DNA from 4 places in the Oceanisphaera sp. W20_SRM_FM3 genome. Region 1 is predicted to be linked to each of the others. Evidence: riboswitches for the same ligand, from Rfam matches in the RefSeq annotation. Region 1 holds a riboswitch; each other region holds the start of a gene.

Region 1 (3,105 bases):
GCTATTACTGCTACTTATATGTCTTTTGTTCTAGGCTCGCTCGTTCCTGCGAAGGAGTGGTCACTATGGAAATAATGCAGGCTTTCATAAGCTGGTTAACTGCCGTTGAGTGGAGATATGTGCTGGGCCAACAACCTTTAGAAGTTATTGCGACTCTGGCCGGTGTGTTTGGCTTAATATTACTAGCCAAAGAAAAACGCAGCGGTTGGTTACTGGGCATGGTGTGGTCGAGTATTTCTGCTTATTTGGCTTTTTTTAGCTGGAGTTTGCTATCAGACGCCATCATGTACTTGGTATATATCCCCATTCAAATCTACTGCTGGCGAGCTTGGATATGCAGTAAAGATCCCAACACCAATCTGGTATTAGTACCCAGTTGGCTATCGCGTCCGCGCCAATATCTACTCGGCGCAAGCGTCATCTTGTGCATAGCGGTATGGGCGGTGATAGTTTCTACCTTAGCGAGCCAATTTAGCTGGATCCCCGAACCATCCATGTTAGTGCGAGATTCAGCAAGCACAGTGCTGAACTTTTTTGCTCAGTTTTTAATGGCAAGAAAACGCATGGAAAACTGGGTAATCTGGGTGTTGGTCAATGTGCTGGGTATTCATATTTATCTCGCTAAAGGCTCGCCTATTTATGCCTTGCAATACGGTTTGTTTTTACTGTTAGGTCTGTATGGATGGTGGCAATGGCATAAGCATCGTCGGCAAGCCGAGTTCGACTCTCGGCTTAGCTCTTCGAGCAATTCAACGCTCGCGGCTCAAACTGCATAAGCCATTTTTACCACTATTAAGGACCAGATTTTATGATATTTGAAACTCAAATACTGGGTAAAGATGACACCCAGCTGCGCCACGCCTTGCGTAATTTTGTGTTGCAGGATACCGAATATAAAAAACCGTATTTACAGGCTAACTTTGCCAAGATCCAAGAGGGCTATTCTTACTGGGGCCAAACGGACAGCACTAATCAAGACTACCGAGATATGCTGCACTCGTTTGTTATCTCAGAGTTTCACCCTCCGGCGGACTTCCCAAAAGAATTTCACGGCTTTTTTTCTGAGCAATGGGATGAACTGCAAACAGCGGTACGCAATAGCGAACTGGCATTGATTGAGCAGCTTAATATACCCGGGCTTGCTGAGCTTTATCACAGCTCGTTAGGCCATATGGTGTCTTGTAATTACTATCCACCGGTAATGAATGCACCGATTACGGCGATCGATAACACCCGCCTAATGCGCCACATTGATGTATCTTTGTTTTCCACCTTCGTGTTCGGCCTTGATAGCGGATTTTCCTACCTTAATCAGCAAGGAGAACTGGTGGCGCTGGGCAAGCAGACTAAGATTATTTCTTTCCCCGGATATTTATTGGAGGTGCTCACCGAAGGCAAGATTAAGGCGCTGCAACATCAGGTGGACTTACCTGAAAATCGCCAGCAAGAGCGCTTTTCATTTGCGTTTTTCTCTATTCCTAAGCCTGATAGCCAATTGCAGATGGGCAACATTAACCTCAGTTCCGAGCAATATCTCAAGCAGTATTTATCACTGTATTTTGATTAACGAACGCCGAATCAACAGTCATAAAGGCCGTGCTCTAAAAATCGCGGTTTTTTGTTAAGGTCACGAGGCAGACGAGCGGCCGCTTTGTGTATAAGTGTCGACATTTATGCCTAAATAGGTATAATTGTGCGCGACTTATAACCATAAGTCATATCCTAAGGGGTGGCAGGAAGTTACTGCCTGAGATGCGCTTGACGCAAACCCTTTGAACCTGATCCGGCTAATACCGGCGTAGGAATAGGAAGCTGCAACGCTCTGCTCTCCCCTGTCTGCTCTCCTGCCTGCCCTTGTAGTTACCCGGTTTTCGTATCTTTTAATGCGGAGACTTGAAGTGCCCCAATTACCTTTTGCACCCTCAGCTTTATCTTCAGCCCTAGCCTTAGGCCTAATAACGGCTTTACCTGCCCAAGCAGATAACAGCGCAGCTGGCGTTTATACCCTAGAAACCACCACAGTCACCTCCAGCTTTCGCGATGACAGCCTGCAAGAAACCGCCGCCAGCGTAAGCGTGATTGATGAGGCTGAAATCAACAAGCCCGGTAACACGCACCTCTCAGACGTATTGGCCCAAGCGCCTAACGTGAACTTAAGCGCCGGTGCCTCGCGCGGTAAGTATTACCAAATTCGTGGTGTGGGCGAGCGCAGCCAGTTTATTGGCGCGGTTAACCCGTCGGTGGGCGTGTTGGTCGATGGTATCGACATGAGCTCTGCCACCTTAGGCGCCACCCTGCTAGATGCCAAGCAAGTAGAAGTGTTGCGTGGCCCACAAAGTAGTTTATATGGCGCAAATGCCTTGGCGGGCCTGATCAACATCAGCGCCAATGAGCCCACCGACACCCTAGAAGGTAACGTTGAGCTAACGGCCGCCCAGTACAATACCCAAAACTTGAGTGCCGCCGTGGGCGGGCCCATGAGCGATAAAGTGTCATACCGCTTTGCCGCCCAGCGCAATACCAGCGATGGCTTTACTAAAAACGATTACTTAAAGCGCGATGACACCAACAACATAGATGAAACCCTGCTGCGCACTAAATTCCATATCGCCGCCAGCGAAGACTTGGACATTGATCTCTCCGCCTTTTACGCCAACCTAGATAACGGTTATGACGCCTTCTCTCTCGATAATACTCGCCACACGCTGTCTGACCAGCCGGGCCATGATCGCCAAGAAACAGTGGCTTTGTCGGGCAAGACCAGCTGGTATGGCAACAGTAAATTTATTCAAGAAACCGCCATCAGCGTTAATCAGAGCAATCTAGAGTACGGCTTCGACGAAGACTGGCTCAATCCCGCAATTAGCGGTTACGACTCCTTCGATAACTATCAAAGGGATGAAAAAGGCGCCACCGTTGATGTGCGCTTTATTTCCACCGAAGAGTCTCGCTTGTTTAACGACAGCACCGACTGGACCGGCGGCCTGTATTACTTTAATCGCAGCTCAGACTTAACGCGCGAACGCACAGGAAAAGACACCTTTACCAGTGAATATGAAGCGAATCGTTATGCGGGTTATGGCGAGCTCTCCACCGGCTTAACCG
Region 2 (3,105 bases), on a different contig from region 1:
TTGAATTCTTCTGACATCTGCGCCATGCCCGCGATCACAGTTTCGTGGTTGCCATTGATATCGACCATTTGAATGGCGATAGATTCTTGTGCCGCCGCATACTCACGCACCTCTTGGGTGATCTTCATGGAGCAGAATTTAGGCCCGCACATAGAGCAAAAGTGCGCTACCTTGCCGGACTCTTGAGGCAAAGACTCATCATGATAATCACGGGCCGTTATTGGATCTAAGCTTAAATTAAACTGGTCTTCCCAACGGAATTCAAACCGCGCCAAGGACAAAGCGTTATCACGAATCTGGGCGCCCGGATGACCTTTGGCTAAGTCAGCCGCATGGGCGGCTATCTTATAGGTGATCAAGCCCTGCTTCACATCTTCTTTATTTGGCAGACCTAAGTGCTCTTTTGGCGTGACGTAACACAACATGGCGCAGCCGTACCAACCAATTAAAGCAGCACCTATGCCAGAGGTAATGTGGTCATAGCCAGGGGCAATATCGGTAGTCAGGGGCCCAAGCGTATAAAACGGCGCCTCATGGCAATGCTCTAACTGCTCTTCCATATTGCGTTTGATCATGTGCATAGGCACGTGACCCGGGCCTTCAATCATCACCTGCACATCGTATTCCCAAGCAATCTTAGTTAGCTCGCCCAGCGTATACAACTCGGCAAACTGGGCTTCGTCGTTAGCATCAGCAATCGAGCCGGGGCGCATGCCATCACCGAGCGACAAGGACACGTCATAGGCGGCACAGATCTCACAAATATCGCGAAAACGCTCGTAAAGAAAACTTTCTTTATGATGGGATAAACACCATTTGGCCATAATAGAGCCGCCACGGGAGACGATACCGGTGACGCGCTTGGCAGTCATAGGCACGTAGCGCAGCAAGACGCCGGCGTGAATAGTGAAGTAATCCACGCCCTGCTCGGCTTGTTCAATCAAGGTATCGCGGAACACTTCCCAGTTTAAGTCTTCGGCCACGCCGTTTACTTTTTCCAACGCCTGATAGATAGGGACTGTGCCGATTGGCACTGGACTGTTACGCAAGATCCACTCGCGAGTCTCGTGAATATTACGCCCCGTCGACAGGTCCATCACGTTATCGGCACCCCAGCGGGTGGCCCACACCAACTTCTCAACTTCTTCTTCAATCGACGAGGTTACCGCCGAGTTACCGATATTGGCGTTGATCTTAATCAAGAAGTTGCGGCCGATAATCATAGGCTCAGATTCGGCGTGGTTAATGTTGGCCGGAATAATAGCGCGACCTTCGGCCACCTCTTTGCGTACAAACTCAGGGGTGATGTTCTCTGGCAGGTTGGCGCCAAAGTTTTCGCCCTTATGTTGTTTTAACAGCATTTCATCACGCACCCGCTCGCGGCCCATGTTTTCACGGATGGCGATGTATTCCATTTCCGGCGTGATAATGCCTTTTCGCGCATAGTGCATTTGCGTCACACACTGGCCTAACTTGGCTTTGCGGGGCTTAGGCATATGCTCGAAGCGCAAGTGATCGTAGCCATCATCCGCCATGCGCTCTTGAGTGAATTCTGAGCTGACTTGTGCCAATTCTATGGTGTCGTCACGGTCCAAAATCCACTGACGGCGCAGCTGTGGCAAGCCTTGGCGTACATCTAACTCGACTTCTGGATCGCCATAAGGGCCTGAGGTGTCATAGACAGGAATAGGGTCATTAGGCTCAAGAATGGGATTTTCTTCACTGCCGCCTTTGAAACTATCGGCTAAATGAATTTCACGCATCGCCACACGAATATCTGGGCGTGAACCTTGCAGATAAATACGCTGAGAATTCGGAAAGTGTTCGCCTTTCAAGTTATCGATAAACTCTTGAGCTTGGCTGCGGACTTCGCGGCGGTTCACTTTTTTAGGTTGTTGATCTGAAACGTTAGTTAATTTTTGGTTTGCTGCTTTCGTTGACATTATTTTTGACATAGCAATCTCACTTAAATCCATGTTGGGTGAAAAAGCTTGTCAGGAGTGTTGATAAGAAAATGGCAGAGGAGGGTATGCGCCAAATTCTCACTTGCTTCCCTTACGCAGGTATTAGCCTGATCAGGTTCAACGGATCCCACTTACTGTGGTCTCAGCCCATATAGAGCACTCCGACAAGATAGTGGCCAGTAAAACAGATCCAAATCACAAAAGCAAAGCGGTTATTGATTATAAATAATTCAGCTAACTGCCGACAAAAGAGCCGATAACAGCGTTCAACATGACAAAATCGCAGATAAATACCGCATGTTGCAGCTAAAAATACTTTAAAGGTAATAACGCTACCAATGCCTAATGAGATCTAGGCGGCTAGCCATATAATCGCGGCAATGTTAATTTCAGGTAAAGATAATAGCCCTAACTGGGCGGCCTGTTCAGAGATACCAATATGCTGATTAACCTTTATCACTATCAATTACCCTTAACTTTTCCGCTCACTATCAATGGCGCAACTGTGGCGGTACGGGACGGTTTTTATGTAGAGATTGACGGCCATTGGGGTGAGGTGGCGGCGCCAATTGGTGAGAATGAAGCCGCTGTGCTGCGGGACTTAACCGCAGCTTGCGAGCACTTACGCCAAGGCCGACGTCATGAAGCCGAATTGCCGGCGGTGCAGTTTGGCTTAGATTGCGCGCTGGCTAAAATAAGCACTATGCCTTTATTCGCGATAGCCTCTTTACCGTTATTGGAAGGCTCAAGGGATCCGCTGGTGCGCGCTTGGCGCTGTCGGCGAATACATCCAGAGCGGGCTTGGCTTATCCTCACCGGTGATGTGCATTACGACGCAGGGTTAATACGCGAGCTGTGCATGTTGGCGCCCAAGGTGCGCTTAGTGCTGGACGCAGGCGCTTGTTTACACAGTGAGCAGATCATCGATTTATGGTCACGCATCGAGACTCGCCGTATCGACTGGCTACTGGATCCCACTACCGAGTTAGCTGAGGCGCAAACCTTGAGCAGGCTGCACTCAATACCGGTCGGCCTCGACTTAGCCCGTTATGCTGATTTTGCCTCGACCGCAGCAGCTGACCTGAGCAATGCGGAGTTCGCTAAGGCGGTGATCGTTAGACCAGCGCAGTTGGGCGGCCTT
Region 3 (3,105 bases), on a different contig from region 1:
TATCAATACCGGAATCGAGATCAACACTATCAACCAGCGCGATAAGCCCAGCAGACGGTTGGCGCTAAAGTTGGGCAAAATGCGCCGCAAATCCACCACTAACATGCTAGCAATACCGCTAATGGTCGAGTCGGCACTGCTCATGATCAAGGCCAGCCCAAAGGGCACTAAGCCGATGGCAAACCACAGCGGCACATTAGATAACAGCACATCAAACACCGCCACAGAGCCATCACCGGGTAAGTCTAAACCGACGAAGGCCAGACCGAATAACCCCATGATAAAGATGAAGATAAAGCTCATCAGACCACTGACCAGAAAGCCATTGCGAATCGCTTTGTTGTCTTGGGCGGCAAAGATGCGCTGCCAAGTACCTTGATAGAAGAGGCCAGTTAACACCACGGCAATAAAGAAAGTTAAGCCGGATTTAAAACCACTCATATCAAAAGGATTTAGCAGTGCTGGCGCTTTTTCTTTAAGGCCGGCAACGGTGGGGCCAATGCCGCCCACCGCTTGCCAGCCAAAGAAGATCAGTAAGATTAGGAACGGCAGTATCACTAGCATCTGTACGCGGTCGGTAAAAATAGTGACTCGCAGACCGCCGTATAAGGTGTAAAGCAAGGTGGCAAACATCACGATAGACGCCGTGGCCCATAACGGCACGGGTGCCAGCAAACTGACCATTTTAGCGATGGCGGTGAGGCCTGCGGTCAACGAGATAAACATGTAGAACATCATGATCACCATCACGAAGCCGTACATAGTTTTACCGTAACGATGCAGCACAAACTCGGTTAGGGTATGGCCTTCGGGGATCAGCTCACGCAGCCGTTTACCTAAGGGGATCATCATAAAATTAGGGGCGAGTGAACCCAGTGCATAACCGGTCACGGCACCTATGCCGCCCCAAGTCGCCGCTTCGGCGGGGCCAAATAAAATCCAAGCGCCTAAGGTGGTGGCCAGTAGTGTGAGCATGGTGGCCATGCCATTTTGGCTATTACGGGCCACCACAAAGTCTTCAATTTGGTCTTGTTGGCGGCGGGCATATAGCATACCGGGTACGGCAAATACGGCGGCAAATAAACAGAGCCAGAGAATGGCTTCGGTAGTGCTGAGTAACATGAGTTCTCCCTTTGCCAATAATTAGGCAAGCATATGTACATCGTCAATCATTGACGTTTATATGAACGATAATATGCCGGAGAACACAGGCGCAGAGAGGGAATGCGAGACTTGTTCCTTCCCTTCGCCGGCATTATCCGGATCAGGTTCTAAGGGTTACCGCAGCAAATTGCGGAATCTCAGCCAACTTGGGTGCAAATTCTGCACCTTAGGCTCCCCCAGGAATGGCGATGAGAGTAAGAACAAATGTGATGCTTGTCAAATTTTGGACGAACAGCGCCGAGCGCCCGGCGCCAAGCACCAAGCTAATAGACAAACCCACAGCAAAACTTATTTTTGCCACGTAACTCGCGCCAAAACGGTGCCCTACGGGAGCGCGTTTTTTGTAGGAGAACATTTATTCTCGTATTACGTTGTAAGCGTAAATTTTTTAAATATTTCCGGCTGCGCCGAAATGCGAGAGCAAGCGTTCGCCTACAAAGGCATAAAAAAAGCCCCAAACCATAGGTTCGGGGCTTATTATTTCGCTAGGCGCTAGGCGCTAGGCGCTAGGCGCTAGGCGCTAGGCGTTAAGTTACTTAACCATCCAGCTGATGGTTTCACCGGCACGAATGGGCACCAACTCTTCGCCGCCTAACGGCAAAGTGGTAGGCACAGACCAGGTCTCTTTAACCAAGGTAATAGTGTCGGCGTTGCGTGGCAGACCGTAGAAGTCGGGGCCGTTATGGCTGGTAAAGGCTTCTAACTTATCCAAGGCACCTGCTTCTTCAAATACTTCCGTATACAGCTCAACGGCGGCATGGGAGGTATAGGCGCCAGCACAGCCACAGGCGGTTTCTTTGTTTTTCTTAAAGTGCGGCGCCGAGTCGGTACCCATAAAAAACTTCTTGTTGCCACTGGTGGCGGCTTTCACTAAGGCTTGCTGATGGGTGTTGCGCTTTAAGATGGGCAAGCAATAGTAGTGCGGACGAATGCCACCCACCAGCATGTGGTTACGGTTAAACATTAAGTGATGGGTGGTAATGGTGGCGGCTACATTGTCGCCGGCTTGCTCCACAAACTTCACCGCGTGCTCGGTGGTGATGTGCTCAAGCACGATTTTTAAGTTGGGGAAGTCGCGCACTACGTTTGGCAAGATAGTTTCGAGGAAGACTTTTTCACGGTCGAAAATATCGACACTGGCATCGGTCACTTCACCGTGCACCAGTAACAAGATGCCGGTTTCTTGCATCACCTCCAACACAGCGTAAATATTCTTAACATCGGTTACGCCAGAGTCGGAGTTAGTGGTGGCACCGGCTGGATACAACTTACAGGCTACGATTTTACCGCAGTCCTTGGCGCGACGGATCTCTTGCGGATCCGTTTTATCGGTCAGGTACAAGCTCATCAAAGGCTCAAACTGGCTGCCTGATGGGCGCACTGCCAATATTCTGTCGTAATAGGCCAGCGCCAATTCGGTAGTGGTGGCAGGCGGCAACAGATTAGGCATTACCAGTGCGCGGCCTAAATAACGGCTGGCGTCGGCGACCGTATCTGTAAGTAGTGCGCCATCGCGCAGGTGTAAATGCCAATCGTCGGGGCGAGTAATGGTCAGGCTAGTAACTTGTGAGCTCATCAAAGGTGTTCTCCATTGCATCCAGACCGCCATTATCTACTGCCGAGCTGTTTTAACCAAATCGAAGATAGCCATAAGCGATAAGCTGGAAGCCAGAAGAAAAATCAAAACATAAACAATACAGAGCCAGATTAAAGAGATATATGGTTAGACGGCAGAAAGCGGAGTGTGTTCTTTAGCTGACCGCTTATAGCTTCCGGCTTTCAGCTCCCCGCAGGGGTATGCTATGGTCTAGCTCGTGACACGGGGTGTCGGGCAGCACATCTGCTCGGCTGAGATAACACCCGTCGAACCTGATCCAGTTCATACTGGCGAAGGGATGTCAGCCATTCGGCTCACGGCAACGCTGCCCATCTGCCTTCGCC
Region 4 (3,105 bases), on a different contig from region 1:
TACCCGTGATCAACAAGGCAAACATTAAGCTCAGGCCGTCAACCATAAAACTGAGGTTAATATCTAGGCTCGGGATCCAAGCGTATTGATAATAGAGGGCTTCGCCGCCCGTCACGGCTGACCAAAACGTTAAAAAATAGCCAAACAATGCCGCCGGTAGTACCGACAAGCACCAACCAATCTTCGCGCCCATAACGCGGGATAGTTGTGGCACCAAAAAGGCTAAAACAAAGCCCAATAAAATGGCAACAAGCATAGGAAAAACGTCTCCTTTCCTTGCCCGTTCAGGCAATAGAATAAACGAAAAATAGAGGGAGAAATGGCACTGTGCGGGGGCTATAGTTAGGAATGATTTCGCTTATTTATCGATTAACTTCTCGAAAAGTTAATCTAGCTTATCAAACAGTTAATCGATTATTTTTATATTATTATTTTCGAAGATACTACAAGTCGACCTTGTAAAACGCAAGCAAGGTACCGTTTTTAGCACGCCAGATGTAAAAAACGCGAACTGGATCAAAGCCCTGAAGGCAGCAGTAAGCGGTCAGCTTGAAGCCGGAAGCCTACGACCGAGAAAGAGCCAAAGCTATTTTTGCAACGAAATCCACTAAGCCCGCAAAAAACGAACATGAGATCGAAAATGATTAAGATTTAAAATGGGTAAGATTGCTGTCCCACATGCGCTCGGATTTGGCTCTTACTATCAATAATGTCTTTCAGACCTAATCACTATAATTTCGTGCTTATCGTAAACAAAGAGTGCGGATTTCGTTGCAGATATATCTTTAATTACTTAGCGCCTTAAAGAAGTGCTCTACTGGGCCGCGGCCGTGGCCGATTCGCACTCGGCTGCCGGCCAAAATTGCCTGATCAATATAGTGCTTAGCCCGCGCTACCGCTTCTTCTAGGCTAAAGCCTTGACCTAAATAACTGGCCAAGGCCGCCGACAAGGTACAGCCAGTGCCATGGGTATTTGACGTCATAATACGCGGCGTATCGAAGTAGCGTATTTGATCATCAACCAACAGCCAGTCTGGGCTACGCGCTTCTTGTTGCAAGAAGCCGCCTTTGATCAGTACCGCCTTGCAATCTAACTGCTGTAACCCAGCAAATAAGGCTTCTACGTCCGACAAGTGCCGAGGAATGGCCACACCTAATAAAGCTGCGGCTTCCGGTAAGTTTGGCGTGATCACATCCGCCAACGGCAGCAACTCTTCACGTAAACAATTTACCGCATCTTCCGCCAGCAACATGTCGCCATTGGCGGTGACCATGACCGGATCTACCACTAAATGGGCAGGCTGATAACGACGCAGCGCCGCCACCACAGTGCGAATGGTTTCACTGTCGCCCAACATGCCGACTTTAACCGAAGTAATGGCGAGATCACTAAATACCGCATCTAATTGCGCTTGGATCATGGTCTGCGGCGTAGGATGTACGGCGGTCACGCCTTGGGTATTTTGCGCAGTCAGTGCCGTGATCACGGAGCAAGCATAACCGCCGGTGGCAGAAATGGCTTTAATGTCCGCTTGAATACCAGCACCACCGCAGCTGTCGGAGCCGGCTATGGTGAGGACGATGGGCTTTTGGTGCTGAGGTTGCTGATTCTGTTCTGCATTAGCAGATAACTGAGTGGACATTTATTAAGCTCCTTCGGGCGAAGGACCTGCAGGTAAATAGGTATTTACCTGTTAGTTTCCTACGCCAGTATTAACTGGATCAGGTACAGCGGGTCCGGTATCTACCGTCTCAGCCTGCTTAAGGCTCCCCGACTAACAAATCCGATAATAGCGAGCTAACTCTTGAAAGGAAAGCTGTCAGCTGTAAGCCGTCAGCGATCAGTTATAAATCACCCATAAAAAAACCGCATCTCTCAATCCGGTTTTTCTTTAACTTACAGTTTACAGTTTACGACTTAAAGCGATGTCTAATGCGCTTGATTCCAGTTATCGCCCTCACCGGCTTCCACCAGTAATGGCACATCGATCTTGGCGGCATGCTGCATTAAATCGCAGATTTTCAGCTTAAATTCTTCGACCTTGTCTTCGCGAATTTCAAACACCAATTCATCGTGCACTTGCATCAGCATGCGCACTTCACCGTCTACTTGATCCTTTAACCAAGCGGCGACCTTAATCATGGCCTTCTTGATGATATCTGCGGCGGTTCCCTGCATAGGCGCGTTGATGGCTGCACGTTCGGCACCTTTGCGGCGCGCGCCATTTTTGGCGTTAATCTCAGGAAGATACAAACGACGACCAAATAAGGTCTCCACGTAGCCTTTTTCGGCGGCCTGCGCGCGGGTGTCTTCCATGTATTTCAATACACCAGGATAGCGCTCAAAATAGATGTCCATATAAGTCTGTGACTCGTGGCGCGCTATGCCTAACTGGCGCGATAGACCAAAGGCGCTCATGCCGTAGATCAAGCCAAAGTTAATGGCCTTGGCACGACGACGCTGCTCTGTGGTCACACTGTCCAACGCCACGCCAAACACCTCGGCGGCGGTGGCTTTGTGCACATCTAACCCTTTAGAGAAGGCGTCGAGCAGGCCTTTATCTTTGGAAAGATGCGCCATGATGCGCAGTTCAATTTGCGAGTAATCCGCCGCCACCAATTTATAACCGGGCTCGGCGATAAAAGCTTGGCGAATGCGCCGCCCTTCTGGAGTGCGGATCGGGATATTTTGTAAGTTAGGATCCGAGGATGACAAGCGACCCGTGGCCGCATTGGCTTGATGATAAGAGGTGTGAATGCGGCCACTGTGTTGATTCACCATCAGCGGCAACTTGTCGGTATAAGTAGATTTGAGCTTACTTAAACCACGATATTCCATCAGTAATTTAGGCAGTGGATAATCCAGCGCCAGCTCTTGCAACACTTCTTCGGCCGTTGAAGGCGCACCTTTAGGCGTCTTCTTCAGAATGGGCAGAGCCAGCTTGGTAAATAAGATTTCACCCAACTGCTTCGGCGAGCTTAAGTTAAAGGGCTCGCCAGCTAACTCATGAGCTTGTAACTCTAACTCTTTAAGGCGTTTGGCAATTTCATCGCTTTGAATGGCCAGCAGCTTGCTGTCTATCTTCACGCCCGTGTATTCCATTT

Evidence for each region. A riboswitch is a leader RNA that binds a small molecule or an ion and turns the genes downstream of it on or off. The one in region 1 is predicted to bind thiamine pyrophosphate.
Region 2: it holds a riboswitch for thiamine pyrophosphate, as region 1 does, so the genes downstream of both, thiC (phosphomethylpyrimidine synthase ThiC) here and ACEN2G_RS11650 (TonB-dependent receptor) in region 1, are expected to answer to the same signal.
Region 3: it holds a riboswitch for thiamine pyrophosphate, as region 1 does, so the genes downstream of both, ACEN2G_RS12485 (sodium:solute symporter family transporter) here and ACEN2G_RS11650 (TonB-dependent receptor) in region 1, are expected to answer to the same signal.
Region 4: it holds a riboswitch for thiamine pyrophosphate, as region 1 does, so the genes downstream of both, thiD (bifunctional hydroxymethylpyrimidine kinase/phosphomethylpyrimidine kinase) here and ACEN2G_RS11650 (TonB-dependent receptor) in region 1, are expected to answer to the same signal.

Annotation. Positions count from the first base shown of each region.
Region 1 covers NZ_JBGQOP010000023.1:12,089-15,193, reverse strand. The annotation lists gene pnuC (nicotinamide riboside transporter PnuC) at 66-776, shown strand; gene ACEN2G_RS11655 (2OG-Fe(II) oxygenase family protein) at 809-1,567, shown strand; TPP riboswitch at 1,716-1,822, shown strand; gene ACEN2G_RS11650 (TonB-dependent receptor) at 1,899-3,105, shown strand, end outside.
Region 2 covers NZ_JBGQOP010000017.1:11,442-14,546, reverse strand. The annotation lists gene thiC (phosphomethylpyrimidine synthase ThiC) at 1-1,943, opposite strand, end outside; TPP riboswitch at 2,034-2,138, opposite strand; gene ACEN2G_RS10055 (o-succinylbenzoic acid (OSB) synthetase) at 2,404-3,105, shown strand, end outside.
Region 3 covers NZ_JBGQOP010000027.1:2,290-5,394, reverse strand. The annotation lists gene ACEN2G_RS12485 (sodium:solute symporter family transporter) at 1-1,122, opposite strand, end outside; TPP riboswitch at 1,225-1,352, opposite strand; gene pyrC (dihydroorotase) at 1,697-2,740, opposite strand; TPP riboswitch at 2,975-3,077, shown strand.
Region 4 covers NZ_JBGQOP010000005.1:2,016-5,120, reverse strand. The annotation lists gene ACEN2G_RS04100 (putative monovalent cation/H+ antiporter subunit A) at 1-256, opposite strand, end outside; gene thiD (bifunctional hydroxymethylpyrimidine kinase/phosphomethylpyrimidine kinase) at 786-1,643, opposite strand; TPP riboswitch at 1,683-1,784, opposite strand; gene polA (DNA polymerase I) at 1,931-3,105, opposite strand, start outside.